3 regions of the Enterobacter cloacae complex sp. IR5418 genome follow, and region 2 is predicted to be linked to each of the others. Evidence: predicted binding sites of a transcription regulator. Region 2 holds the regulator's gene; each other region holds the start of a gene.

What was found. The regulator sigma-54, encoded in region 2, starts transcription at its own class of promoters, with help from an activator protein. The targets are predictions, from matches to a motif close to GTTGGCACANNTTTCGCTNT.
Region 1: a site for sigma-54 is predicted at 3,013-3,032, ahead of glnA (glutamate--ammonia ligase). Genes of this name have one in related genera too.
Region 3: a site for sigma-54 is predicted at 2,460-2,479, ahead of ACOTX7_RS17990 (branched-chain amino acid ABC transporter substrate-binding protein). Genes of this name have one in related genera too.

Annotation. Positions count from the first base shown of each region.
Region 1 is NZ_JBMKHS010000032.1:12,654-17,425, forward strand. It holds gene glnG (nitrogen regulation protein NR(I)) at 1-289, opposite strand, end outside; gene glnL (nitrogen regulation protein NR(II)) at 301-1,350, opposite strand; gene glnA (glutamate--ammonia ligase) at 1,518-2,927, opposite strand; gene typA (ribosome-dependent GTPase TypA) at 3,305-4,772, shown strand, end outside.
Region 2 is NZ_JBMKHS010000007.1:104,773-109,544, forward strand. It holds gene lptC (LPS export ABC transporter periplasmic protein LptC) at 1-233, shown strand, start outside; gene lptA (lipopolysaccharide ABC transporter substrate-binding protein LptA) at 202-756, shown strand; gene lptB (LPS export ABC transporter ATP-binding protein) at 763-1,488, shown strand; gene rpoN (RNA polymerase factor sigma-54) at 1,536-2,969, shown strand; gene hpf (ribosome hibernation promoting factor) at 2,992-3,279, shown strand; gene ptsN (PTS IIA-like nitrogen regulatory protein PtsN) at 3,362-3,853, shown strand; gene rapZ (RNase adapter RapZ) at 3,899-4,753, shown strand; gene npr (PTS phosphocarrier protein NPr) at 4,750-4,772, shown strand, end outside.
Region 3 is NZ_JBMKHS010000026.1:53,173-57,944, forward strand. It holds gene tyrP (tyrosine transporter TyrP) at 23-1,234, shown strand; gene ACOTX7_RS17985 (YecA family protein) at 1,560-2,228, opposite strand; gene ACOTX7_RS17990 (branched-chain amino acid ABC transporter substrate-binding protein) at 2,640-3,761, shown strand; gene ACOTX7_RS17995 (ABC transporter permease subunit) at 3,830-4,744, shown strand; gene livM (high-affinity branched-chain amino acid ABC transporter permease LivM) at 4,756-4,772, shown strand, end outside.

The sequences.
Region 1 (4,772 bases), on a different contig from region 2:
CCTGCTGGTATGCACTGACGGCGGCATCCAGGTCGGAGTGGGCGGTCATTATGATGACCGGAAGCATAGGGTGGCGCTGTTTGATCTGCTTTAAGAGCGCCAGTCCGTCCATGCCCGGCATGCGGATATCCGAGAGCAGAACGTCCGGCGTTTTGGTGGTGAGTGCGTCGAGCACCTCGCTGCCGCTCTCAAACGTCGTGCAGCTTAATCCCGCTCCTGTGAGCGCGCGTTCAAGCACCCAACGGATGGAGCTATCGTCATCGACTACCCAGACTATCCCTCGTTGCATAAACGTCACCTTTATTTTTTAATCGGCAGGAAAACCGAAAACTCGGTATGTCCCGGCCAACTGGTAAATTCAATTTTGCCGGAGTGTTGGTCAATCAAATTTCGGGCTATGGATAACCCCAGCCCGGTGCCGCCTTCGCGACCGCTGACCATCGGGTAGAACAGAGTGTCCTGGAGATGCGGCGGGATCCCCGGCCCGTTATCTTCCACATCAATACGTGCCGCCAGACGATAACGCACGCCGTGCAACGTCAGCTGGAACGCGGTGCGGGTACGCAGAATAATTTCGCCACCCTCCTGGCCCAGCGCCTGCAACGCGTTACGCACAATGTTCAACAGCACCTGTTCAATCTGGTCTGGATCGTGCGCCAGCTCCGGCAGGCTTGGGTCGTAGTCTCGCACCAGCGTGACGTTATCCGGCAGCTCCATCGAGACGAGTTTCACCACCCGCTCCGCGACCTTGTGAATGCTTTCTGAAACATGCATCCCCGGCTGCTGCGGCCCGAGCAGGCGATCGACCAGATTACGCAGACGGTCCGCCTGCTCAATAATGACGTTGGTATACTCCGCCAGGGCAGGGTCAGGCAGCGCTTTGGTCAAAAGCTGTGCCGCACCGCGTAAGCCGCCCAGCGGGTTTTTAATCTCATGGGCCAGCCCGCGCACCAGGTCACGCGCCGCAATCTGCTGTGCATGCTGAAGCTGCTCCTGGCTGAGACGTCGCTGGTTATCCATCGGCGCCATTTCCAGCAGAATCATGCCATCTGGCAGGCGCTGTGCGGTGAGGGACAAAATATGCGAGCGTCCGTCAATCACCAGCGTCACTTCGTTATCGGTGAAGCCCTGACCCGCCTGCAAACTCTCCTGCATCAGGCCAATATTCAGCGAGAAATAGCTCAACAGTTCCGGCAACGGCGTGCCAAACAGTTTACGGGCGCTTTGGGCGAGCAGCTGCTGCGCCGCCGGGTTGGCGTAATGCACCGCCAGCTCGTCGTCGACCAGCAAAATACTGTTAATCAAAGAATTGAGGATCTGCCCAGCATCGGGCAGCGTGCCAGTTGCCATTCAGCAGTCTCCTGGAGTCGTTGCACTATTTTAGTGCATTATAGCGTTTTAGAGGTAAAAAGCGCGTGAGATCAGGTTGTTGGTGGAGAAAAAAGCCCATCCGAAGATGGGCTAAAGTTTCCACGGCAACTACTCCCGACGCGTATGCGCCGGGTAAAACAAATCAATTAAACGCTGTAGTACAGTTCGAACTCAACCGGGTGCGGCGTCATGCGAACGCGGTCGTTTTCTTCGGTACGCAGCGCGATGTAAGCGTCGATAGCTTCATCGGTGAACACGCCGCCAGCGGTCAGGAACTCACGGTCCGCGTCCAGCGCCTGGAGGGCTTCTTCCAGAGAGCCAGCAACCTGTGGGATCTCTTTCGCTTCTTCTGGCGGCAGGTCGTACAGGTTTTTGTCCATGGCTTCGCCTGGGTGGATCTTGTTCTTGATACCGTCCAGACCGGCCATCAGCAGTGCTGCGAAGCACAGGTATGGGTTAGCCGCCGGGTCCGGGAAACGCACTTCGATACGACGTGCTTTCGGAGACGCAACCACCGGGATACGGATAGAAGCAGAACGGTTACGGGCAGAGTATGCCAGCATCACAGGTGCTTCGTAGCCTGGGACCAGACGCTTGTAGGAGTTCGTGGTTGGGTTCGCCAGGGCGTTGATCGCTTTAGCGTGTTTGATAACACCGCCGATGTAGTGCAGCGCCTGCTCAGACAGACCCGCATACTTGTCGCCAGAGAACAGGTTGGTGCCGTTCTTGGACAGGGACATGTGGCAGTGCATACCGGAACCGTTGTCGCCAAACATTGGTTTTGGCATGAAGGTCGCGGTTTTACCGAAACGGTGCGCAACGTTGTGCACAACGTATTTGTAGATCTGAATCTCATCCGCTTTTTTGGTCATGGTGTTAAAGCGGGTAGCGATTTCGTTCTGGCCAGCGGTCGCCACTTCGTGGTGGTGCGCTTCAACAACCAGGCCCATCTCTTCCATGATCAGACACATGGTAGAACGGATGTCCTGTGAAGAATCGACCGGAGGAACCGGGAAGTAACCGCCTTTCACGCCAGGACGGTGACCTTTGTTACCACCTTCGTACTTGGTGGAGGAGTTCCATGCGCCTTCGATGTCATCGATAGCCACGTGGGAGCCAGAAATGGAAGCACCGAAACGGATGTCGTCGAACAGGAAGAACTCTGGCTCTGGCCCGAACAGAACGGTGTCGGCGATACCGGTAGAACGCAGGTACTCTTCAGCGCGTTTTGCGATGGAGCGTGGGTCACGGTCATAGCCTTGCAGCGTACCTGGTTCCAGGATATCGCAGCGGATGATCAGCGTCGGTTCTTCGTAGAACGGGTCAATGAGCGCAGTGGTTGCATCTGGCATCAGAACCATGTCGGATTCGTTAATGCCTTTCCAGCCGCCAATGGAGGAGCCGTCAAACATTTTGCCTTCTTCAAAGAATTCGGCGTTCACCTGATGAGCAGGGATCGTGACGTGCTGTTCTTTACCTTTGGTATCGGTGAAGCGCAGATCAACAAACTTCACTTCATGTTCGTTCAGCATCGTCAAAACGTGTTCAGCGGACATACTTAACTCTCCAGATTGGTCATTGTCGTCGTGGTAACGAGGTCTTCAAATCGGCTGGGCTGCCATATTTTTACTGTATTTCTGTAAAGCGAAATCTGTGCCAACTTTTAAAACACCCCAAAAAGGCGTTATCATGCGCACCATAGTGCAGAAGGGCTGCACCACATTGGATTTGTTGCACCATTATAGTGCTTCAGTGTGAACATTGAGCACCATATTGGTGCAATTTACGTTAAAGTGCCCTTTTACCGCTCCGTGAAAGCGATCACAAAGCATCTCTGCAATACTTGTTTGCGGGGGATGTTTGTGATCCTGTTTTGTAGTGCGATTAATCCGTGTACAATAACGCGCTATTTCTAAATGCCTGAGGCAAAGTTGTGATCGAAAAATTGCGTAATATCGCCATCATCGCGCACGTCGACCATGGTAAAACTACCCTGGTTGATAAGCTGCTACAGCAGTCCGGTACGTTTGATGCTCGTGCCGAAACTCAAGAGCGTGTGATGGACTCCAACGATTTGGAGAAAGAACGTGGGATTACCATCCTCGCCAAAAACACCGCTATCAAATGGAATGACTACCGTATCAACATCGTTGATACCCCAGGGCACGCCGACTTCGGTGGTGAAGTTGAGCGCGTGATGTCCATGGTGGATTCCGTGCTGCTGGTGGTTGACGCATTTGATGGCCCTATGCCGCAAACGCGCTTCGTGACCAAAAAAGCATTTGCCCATGGCCTGAAACCTATCGTTGTGATCAACAAGGTTGACCGTCCTGGCGCGCGTCCTGACTGGGTTGTTGACCAGGTCTTCGACCTGTTCGTTAACCTCGACGCGACCGACGAACAGCTGGACTTCCCTATCGTTTATGCGTCTGCGCTGAACGGTATCGCCGGTCTGGATCACGAAGACATGGCGGAAGACATGACTCCGCTGTACCAGACGATTGTTGACCGCGTTCCTGCGCCAAACGTTGACCTGGAAGGCACCCTGCAAATGCAGATCTCCCAGCTCGACTACAACAACTACGTTGGCGTAATCGGCATTGGCCGTATCAAGCGCGGTAAAGTGAAGCCTAACCAGCAGGTCACTATCATCGATAGCGAAGGCAAAACCCGTAACGGTAAAGTCGGTAAAGTGCTGACTCACCTGGGTCTTGAGCGTATCGAGAGCGACATCGCTGAAGCGGGCGACATCATCGCCATCACCGGTCTGGGTGAACTGAACATCTCCGACACCATCTGCGATCCGCAGAACGTCGAAGCGCTGCCAGCCCTGTCCGTTGATGAACCAACCGTATCCATGTTCTTCAACGTCAACACCTCTCCGTTCTGTGGTAAAGAAGGTAAATTCGTTACCTCTCGTCAGATCCTTGACCGCCTGAACAAAGAGCTGGTGCACAACGTTGCGCTGCGCGTTGAAGAAACCGAAGACGCTGATGCATTCCGCGTTTCCGGTCGTGGTGAGCTGCACCTGTCTGTTCTGATTGAAAACATGCGTCGTGAAGGTTTCGAGATGGCGGTTTCCCGTCCGAAAGTTATCTTCCGCGAAATCGATGGCCGTAAACAAGAGCCGTTCGAAAACGTCACGCTGGACGTTGAAGAGCAGCACCAGGGTTCTGTGATGCAGGCGCTGGGTGAGCGTAAAGGCGATCTGAAAAACATGAATCCAGATGGCAAAGGCCGCGTACGTCTCGACTACGTGATCCCAAGCCGTGGTCTGATCGGCTTCCGTTCTGAGTTCATGACCATGACCTCCGGTACGGGTCTGCTGTACTCCACCTTCAGCCACTACGACGACGTGCGTCCGGGCGAAGTGGGCCAGCGTAACAACGGCGTGCTGATCT
Region 2 (4,772 bases):
TTGAAGTCAACGCCCTGACCGCTGACGCTCAACTGCGCAAAATTACGACGGATAACGCCCAGATCAACCTGGTCACCCAGGATGTCACGTCGCAGGATTTAGTCACCCTGTATGGCACAACATTTAATTCCAGCGGTTTAAGAATGCGCGGGAACTTACGCAGCAAAAACGCCGAGCTGATTGAAAAGGTTAGAACCTCCTATGAAATTCAAAACAAACAAACTCAGCCTTAAAGTGGTTATCGCCAGCGCGCTGCTGGCGGCCAGTCTTCCCGCGCTTGCTGTGACTGGCGATACCGAACAGCCGATTCATATTGAATCCGATACCCAGTCTCTGGATATGCAGGGTAACGTCGTCACCTTTACCGGCAACGTCGTCATGACCCAGGGCACCATCAAAATCAACGCCGACAAAGTGGTCGTTACCCGTCCGGGCGGCGAGCAGGGCAAAGAGATTATCGATGGTTATGGCAACCCGGCCACCTTCTACCAGATGCAGGACAACGGCAAGCCGGTGAAAGGCCATGCCTCGCATATGCACTATGAACTGGCGAAAGATCTGGTCATCCTGACCGGTAATGCCTACCTGGAACAGCTGGACAGCAATATCAAAGGCGACAAGATCACCTATCTGGTGAAAGAGCAGAAAATGCAGGCCTCCAGCGAAAAAGGCAAACGCGTCACTACCGTGCTTGTGCCTTCGCAGTTGCAGGACAAGAACAACGGTCAGGCTCCGGCACAGAAAAAGAGTAACTAATTCGTTATGGCAACATTAACTGCAAAAAACCTCGCGAAAGCGTACAAGGGCCGCCGCGTCGTCGAAGATGTCAGTCTGACCGTCAACTCCGGCGAAATCGTGGGGTTGCTTGGCCCTAACGGTGCGGGTAAAACCACGACCTTCTACATGGTGGTGGGCATTGTCCCGCGTGACGCTGGCAACATTATTATCGATGATGAAGACATCAGCCTGCTGCCGCTGCATGCTCGCGCGCGTCGTGGCATCGGCTATCTGCCGCAGGAAGCCTCTATCTTCCGCCGTTTAAGCGTGTTCGATAACCTGATGGCCGTGCTCCAGATCCGTGACGATCTGACCAGCGAGCAGCGCACTGACCGTGCGAACGAGCTGATGGAAGAGTTTCATATCGAACACCTACGCGACAGCCTCGGTCAGGCACTGTCTGGCGGTGAACGCCGCCGCGTTGAGATTGCGCGCGCGCTGGCAGCAAACCCGAAATTCATCCTGCTGGATGAACCGTTTGCGGGCGTTGACCCCATCTCCGTTATCGATATCAAACGTATCATTGAGCATCTGCGCGACAGCGGGCTTGGCGTACTGATTACGGACCACAACGTTCGTGAAACGCTGGCCGTGTGTGAGCGCGCCTACATTGTGAGCCAGGGCCATCTGATTGCCCACGGTACGCCGCAGCAAATCCTCGAAGATGAGCATGTTAAGCGCGTGTACCTTGGGGAAGACTTCAGACTCTGATAGGGTAGAGGTTAAATCACGCCGAACCGGAGAAAAACGCGCTGAACATGAAGCAAGGTTTGCAATTACGGCTCAGCCAGCAACTGGCCATGACGCCGCAGCTACAGCAGGCAATCCGTCTGTTGCAGTTGTCCACGTTAGAACTCCAGCAGGAGCTCCAGCAAGCGCTGGACAGTAACCCGCTGCTGGAGCAAACCGATCTTCATGACGAGGTAGACACCCAGCAGACGCAGGACACAGAAACGCTCGACTCCGTAGATGCGCTCGAACAGAAAGAGATGCCAGACGAACTGCCGCTGGATGCCAGCTGGGATGAAATCTACACCGCGGGTACGCCCTCCGGGACCCGTGCAGACTACCAGGACGACGAGTTGCCGGTTTATCAGGGCGAAACGACCCAGTCGCTTCAGGACTACCTGATGTGGCAGGTCGAGCTGACCCCTTTCTCCGATACCGATCGCGCGATTGCCACCTCCATTGTCGATGCCGTTGACGACACGGGCTATTTGACCGTGACGCTGGACGAAATACTGGAAAGCATCGGCGATGACGACATTGAGATGGAAGAGATCGAAGCCGTCCTGAAACGCGTTCAGCGTTTCGACCCGATTGGCGTCGCCGCGAAAGATCTGCGCGACTGCCTGCTGATCCAGCTTTCGCAGTTTGCCAAAGAGACACCGTGGATTGACGAAGCCCGGCTCATCATCAGCGATCATCTGGATCTGCTAGCGAACCACGACTTCCGCACCCTGATGCGCGTGACGCGCCTGAAAGAAGAGGTGCTGAAGGAAGCGGTGAATCTGATCCAGTCCCTCGATCCGCGTCCGGGGCAGTCGATCCAGACCAGCGAACCCGAGTACGTTATCCCGGACGTGCTGGTGAGAAAACACAATGACCGCTGGGTCGTTGAACTGAACGCCGACAGCATCCCTCGCCTGCAAATCAACCAGCAATACGCCTCCATGTGCACCAGCGCACGTAACGATGCCGACAATCAATACATTCGCAGCAACCTTCAGGAAGCACGCTGGTTGATCAAGAGTCTGGAGAGCCGTAATGACACGCTGCTGCGCGTCAGCCGCTGTATTGTCGAACAGCAGCAGGCGTTCTTTGAGCAGGGCGAAGAGTTTATGAAACCGATGGTGCTGGCGGACATCGCCCAGGCCGTCGAGATGCATGAATCAACCATTTCCCGCGTGACTACGCAGAAGTATCTGCACAGCCCGCGCGGTATTTTTGAGCTTAAGTATTTCTTCTCCAGCCACGTGAATACCGAAGGCGGCGGCGAAGCCTCGTCAACGGCCATTCGCGCACTGGTGAAGAAGTTGATCGCCGCGGAGAACCCCGCGAAGCCACTCAGTGACAGTAAGTTAACCACCATGCTGTCCGATCAGGGTATTATGGTGGCACGTCGTACTGTCGCGAAGTATCGAGAGTCTTTATCCATTCCGCCGTCTAACCAGCGTAAACAACTGGTTTGACACAACCGATAAGGAAGACACTATGCAGCTCAATATCACCGGACATAACGTCGAGATTACTGAGGCTTTACGCGATTTTGTAAACACTAAGTTTGCGAAACTCGAGCAGTATTTCGAGAGGATCAACCAGGTCTATGTTGTGTTGAAAGTGGAGAAAGTGACGCATATCTCGGATGCGACCCTGCACGTCAACGGAGGGGAACTCCATGCCAGTGCGGAAGGGCAAGACATGTACGCGGCTATCGACGGCTTGATTGATAAGCTTGCGAGACAGCTCAATAAACATAAAGATAAACTGAAACAACACTAATTGTCCGGGCAGTTAACGGGTGCAGGACGGCCTGTTGTGAAACACAACAGGCCATTTGTACAGTTAGCGCTTAGGTGAAATTATGATAAACAACGATTCCGCTCTTCAACTGAGCAATGTCCTTAACCAGGATTGTACCCGCAGTGGCGTTCACTGCCAGAGCAAAAAACGTGCGCTGGAAATTATCAGTGAGCTGGCCGCAAAGCAGCTGGGTCTGCCGCCGCAGATCGTGTTTGAAGCCATTCTGACCCGTGAAAAAATGGGCAGTACCGGCATCGGCAATGGCATTGCGATCCCGCATGGCAAGCTGGAAGAAGATACGTTGCGTGCCGTGGGGGTGTTTGTGCAACTGGAAACGCCTATCGCTTTTGACGCCATCGATAACCAGCCTGTGGATCTGCTCTTCGCGCTGCTGGTTCCTGCCGATCAGACCAAAACCCACCTGCACACGCTGTCGCTGGTTGCCAAACGTCTGGCGGATAAAACCATTTGTCGTCGACTGCGCTCAGCCCAAAGTGATGAAGAGCTTTATCAAATTATCACTGAAGCAGAAGGCCACCAGGATGAGGCATAATCGGGAGATGGCTTTCAGAACTGCTGCCCTGAGGAGAAACGGAACATGGTGCTGATGATCGTCAGCGGTCGTTCGGGGTCCGGGAAGTCCGTGGCCCTGCGCGCGCTGGAAGACATGGGATTTTACTGCGTAGATAACCTACCGGTAGTGCTGTTACCCGATCTGGCGCGGACGCTTGCGGACAGGCAAATCTCTGCCGCGGTCAGTATTGACGTGCGTAACATGCCGGAATCGCCGGAAATCTTCGAGCAGGCAATGAACAGCCTGCCGGAATGCTTCTCGCCTCAGCTCTTGTTCCTGGATGCTGACCGCAACACGTTGATCCGTCGTTACAGCGATACACGTCGTTTGCATCCGCTCTCCAGTAAAAATCTTTCGCTGGAAAGCGCCATCGATAAAGAGAGCGATCTGCTTGAGCCGCTGCGTTCCCGGGCCGACCTGATTGTCGACACCTCAGAAATGTCCGTCCACGAGCTGGCGGAAATGCTGCGTACTCGCTTACTCGGCAAGCGCGAGCGCGAACTGACAATGGTGTTTGAATCCTTCGGCTTTAAGCACGGCATACCTATCGATGCGGATTACGTTTTTGATGTGCGTTTCCTGCCGAACCCACACTGGGATCCGAAACTGCGTCCTATGACCGGTCTGGATAAGCCCGTGGCGGCGTTCCTCGATCGACACACAGAAGTACACAATTTTATCTACCAGACGCGAAGCTACCTTGAGCTATGGTTACCTATGCTGGAAACAAACAATCGCAGCTACCTGACGGTAGCGATTGGCTGTACCGGCGGTAAACATCGTTCGGTGTACATTGCCGAACAGCTGGCCGATTACTTCCGCTCACGCGGGAAGAACGTTCAGTCCCGTCATCGCACGCTGGAAAAACGCAAAACATGACCGTAAAACAGACCGTCGA
Region 3 (4,772 bases), on a different contig from region 2:
TGGAAGCGTTGTAGAGGAAAGCGTGAAGAACAGAACTCTGGGAAGTATTTTTATCGTCGCCGGAACGACAATTGGCGCAGGAATGCTGGCCATGCCGTTGGCTGCCGCAGGCGTCGGATTTAGCGTTACCGTACTGCTGCTGGGCAGCCTGTGGGCAATGATGTGTTACACCGCGCTATTATTGCTGGAGGTTTATCAGCATGTCCCTGCCGATACCGGCTTAGGCTCTCTGGCGGCACGCTACCTTGGACGCTACGGGCAGTGGATCACCGGTTTCAGCATGATGTTCCTGATGTACGCCCTGACTGCCGCTTACATCAGCGGCGCCGGGGAGCTGATTGCGTCAAGCATCAATGACGGCTTCGGTGCCTCGCTTTCACCGGAAACGGGCGCCATCGTCTTTACGCTGATCGGTGGCGGCGTGGTTTGCGCGGGCACGTCGCTGGTGGATCTGTTTAACCGCTTTTTATTCAGCGCCAAAATCCTCTTCCTCGTTGTGATGCTGGTGCTGCTGGCACCGCATGTTCACAAGGTTAACCTGCTCTCCCTGCCGCTGGAGAAGGGTCTGGCGCTTTCGGCCATCCCGGTGATTTTTACCTCCTTCGGTTTTCACGGCAGCGTGCCGAGCATCGTGAGCTATATGAACGGTGATATCCGCAAGCTGCGCCGCGTCTTTGTTATCGGCAGCGCCATTCCGCTGATTGCCTACCTGTTCTGGCAGCTGGTGACGTTGGGCAGTATTGATTCCACCACCTTTATTGGCCTGATGGCACAACATTCTGGCCTGAATGGTTTTCTGGTTGCCCTGCGTAACGTAGTGGCCTCTTCACACGTGGAGCTGGCGGTACATCTGTTTGCCGACCTGGCGCTGGCAACCTCCTTCCTCGGCGTGGCGCTTGGCCTGTTTGACTATATGGCGGACCTGTTCCAGCGTCGCAACACCGTTGCCGGACGCTTACAGACGGGGGCAATGACCTTCCTGCCGCCGCTGGCCTTCGCGCTCTTTTACCCTCGCGGGTTTGTGATGGCGCTGGGGTATGCTGGCGTGGCGTTATCGGTACTGGCCCTGCTGTTACCTTCCCTGCTGGCATGGAAGAGCCGCCAGCAACATCCGCAGCAAGGATACCGCGTGGCGGGTGGTAAGCCGCTGCTGTGCGTGGTGTTTGGGTGTGGGGTGGCGATTATTCTGGTGCAGGTGCTGATTGCAGCGGGGATGCTGCCGGATGTGGGGTAACTTATTTAGCCTAAATTATCTTAGTGGTCTCAAGGGGCACGGGTGTTGAGTCCCCGCTAAAATCGGCGAACCGGAGATCGGATGACAAGGGCTGGACGCCAGGGATGGCGGCCAGAGGCGAATCGAGACAGGATGTCGAGTTGAGCCGACCGCAGGCAGACGATCGGGAGGTGAGCGCAGTGCGAAGCACCGATTTTCTGCGGGGCCGCGGGGATTGATAAGGGGGCCGCGGCGGCCCCCTTATCTCGTTCACAGGTAAAGAACGTATTATTTTCTGTTGGATTCGAGGTGAACGAAACAATTCCACCTGTGCAACAAATTCTGATTAATGCAGGCAGCAACTCTTAAACTTCTTCCCACTCCCGCACGGGCACGGATCGTTCCGCCCCACCTTCGACCCGTTCACGACAGGTTTTTTCACTTCCGGCTGCTGCGGGTTCGCCACCCAGTAGTTATACAAACGCAGCGCCGCAGGCTGAATGCTCGCAATGCTGTCCATGTACTCTTCTTCGGTCAGCGCATCCAGCTTCTCGCTGTTTTTTTCCGTGCCGTGCAGGGCAATCACGGCCAGGTCCGCTTCCAGCGATTCCGGCAGGGATGACCAGTCCGTCAGCGCCACGCCGCGCATGTAGCCATAACACCACTCTTCCACCACGGTGTAACTCTGACCGTCAACGTCGTTATAACCAAACAGCGGTTCAAACTGATCCGGGTATTCGCTCAGACGCTCGGCAATATCGTTCATGTGCTTAAAGCAGAGATCGATAAAACGGTTCATCTCACGATCGTTTTTCCAGCGCGGAATATACTTCTCACCACCCCAGACCGCCACCAGCCAGGTGTCGGGCTCCACCACAACGGGACCGGAAAGTACTGCGGTAAGCATGCCGTCCAGTTCGGACACGTCAATCACGGATGCATCGTCGTGACCGTAAGAGATTAATGTCTCTTCCAGCCACGCCATCTCGCTTTCATTTAATGGGCCTTCAGCCATTGCTGATACTCCTGATAAAAAAAACGATCCTGACATATATCGCCGCGCGTGCCTATCTGAAGTTTAAGTCTTTATTGCTGCAAAAACGTGCAAATCGTGACCGTTGCACAACTTATGGGCTTTGTTGTTAAGGAGATGTGATCTCCGCTGTAAATTCATCTCATCCCGCAAAGGCGCGTAAAACGGCACTCTATACTCAACATGTTGTGACCCGGTCAAGGGATTAACCATTCTGGCAACCTTTTTGCTTAATGTTCTGCGCGCTTCGCGGTGCGTAGGATCCTCGCCGTATTAAGCAGGAGATTGCTTCTAAAGTGCATTTTGTTCTCGCTCTTGTTTTTGGATTAACGATGCCATCAGGCGTTCGGGTTTATACCTGGTGCAAAAACCTCTTTGCTAAGGAACATAATAATGTCGCTGAAATTTACCAAAACTCCCCTCTCCCTTGTGCTGGCTGGTTGTCTGGTGACGGCCTTTTCCGCGCAGGCCGATATTGTGATCGGCGTGGCCGGGCCGTTCACAGGCCCGAATGCAACCTATGGCGATCAATACTGGCATGGCGCTACGCAGGCGGCGGAAGACATTAACGCCGCAGGCGGGATCAACGGTGAGAAAATCAAACTGGTACAGGGCGACGATGCCTGCGAACCCAAACAGGCCGTCGCCGTTGCCAACCGCTTAGTCGATCAGGATAAAGTGAAAGCGGTCGTCGGCCACTTCTGCTCCTCGTCGACCATGCCCGCCTCCGAGGTCTATAGCGATGCCGGGATCCTCTCCATTACCCCCGGCTCTACGAACCCGCTGATTACCGAGCGTGGCATGAGCGATATGTTCCGCATGTGCGGTCGTGACGACCAGCAGGGCCAGGTCGCCAGCGATTTTATTATCGATAAGCTGAATGCCAAACGGGTGGTCATCATCCACGATAAAGATACTTACGGTCAGGGGCTGGCGGACGCCACCAAAGCGGCGCTGGCGAAACGCGGCGTTAAGGATGTGATGTACGAAGGGCTATCGCGCGGGGAAAAAGACTTTAACGCGCTGGTGACCAAAATTGGCGCACAAAAACCGGACGTGGTGTTCTTCGGGGGCTGTCATCCGGAAGCGGGCCCGCTGGTTCGCCAGATGCGTGAACAGGGCGTGCAGGCGAAGTTCTTTTCGGGTGACTGTATCGTCAACGAAGAGATGGTCACCGCCGCCGGTGGGGCGCAGTACACCAACGGTATTTACATGACGTTTGGTAAAGATCCGCGCCTGATCCCGGACGGAAAAGCCGTCATCGAGAAATTCCGCGCCGGTAAATTTGAACCAGAGGGATACACCCTCTACGCCTACGCGTCTGTACAGGCTATCGCGGCGGCATTCAAGGCCACGAAAGGGACAGATTCCGCAAAAGCCAGCGAGTGGCTGAAGGCCAACCCTGTCGACACGGTGATGGGTAAAAAAGCCTGGGACAGCAAAGGTGACCTCAAGGTGTCGGACTACGTGGTCTACCAGTGGGACGACAAAGGCAAATATAAAGAAGTGCCATAACGGGACGGAATCTGCTCAGCGCCGGCAGGTCTGCCTGTCGGCGTAACCCTTTATTCAGGTGCGCAACCATGAGTACATTCTTCCTGCAACAATTAATTAATGGCTTAACGCTGGGTTCGGTCTACGGTCTTATCGCCATCGGCTACACCATGGTGTACGGCATCATCGGTATGATCAATTTCGCCCACGGCGAAGTGTATATGATCTCCGCCTATCTCTCGGCCATTGGCCTGGCGCTGCTGGCGTTTTTTGGACTCCACTCCTTTCCGCTGCTGATCCTGGGGACGCTGGTTTTCACCGTCGTGGTCACCGGTGTGTATGGCTGGACGATTGAGCGCATCGCCTATAAGCCGCTACGCAACTCGACGCGTCTGGCGCCGCTGATTTCGGCTATCGGGATGTCGCTGATACTGCAAAACTACGTCCAGCTCAGCCAGGGCCCGCGGCAGCAGGGCGTGCCCACCATGCTGGATGGCGTGCTGCGTTTTCACCTCGGCGAAGGGTTTGTCCAGATAACCTATACCAAAGTCTTTATTCTCATCGCCTCGTTCGCGGGCATGCTGGTGCTGACCTGGATTATCAACCGTACCCGGCTGGGGCGCATGTGCCGTGCGGTGCAGCAGGATCGTAAGATGGCCTCCATCCTGGGCATCAACACCGACAGAATTATTTCGCTGGTGTTTGTTATCGGCGCGGCCATGGCCGGGCTGGCGGGTGTGCTGATCACCATGAATTACGGCACCTTTGATTTTTACGTCGGGTTCGTTATCGGCATCAAGGCTTTTACGGCGGCGGTGCTGGGGGGCATCGGCTCTCTGCCCGGCGCGATGCTTGGCGGGCTGATTCTGGGCGTCGCAGAAGCGCAATTCTCCGGGATGGTAAACTCGGATTATAAAGACGTGTTCTCGTTTGGTTTGCTGGTCTTAATTCTGATCTTCCGTCCTCAGGGGCTGCTGGGCCGCCCTGTCGTGGCTAAAGTGTAAGGAACAACGCGATGACCTCTGACGGTTT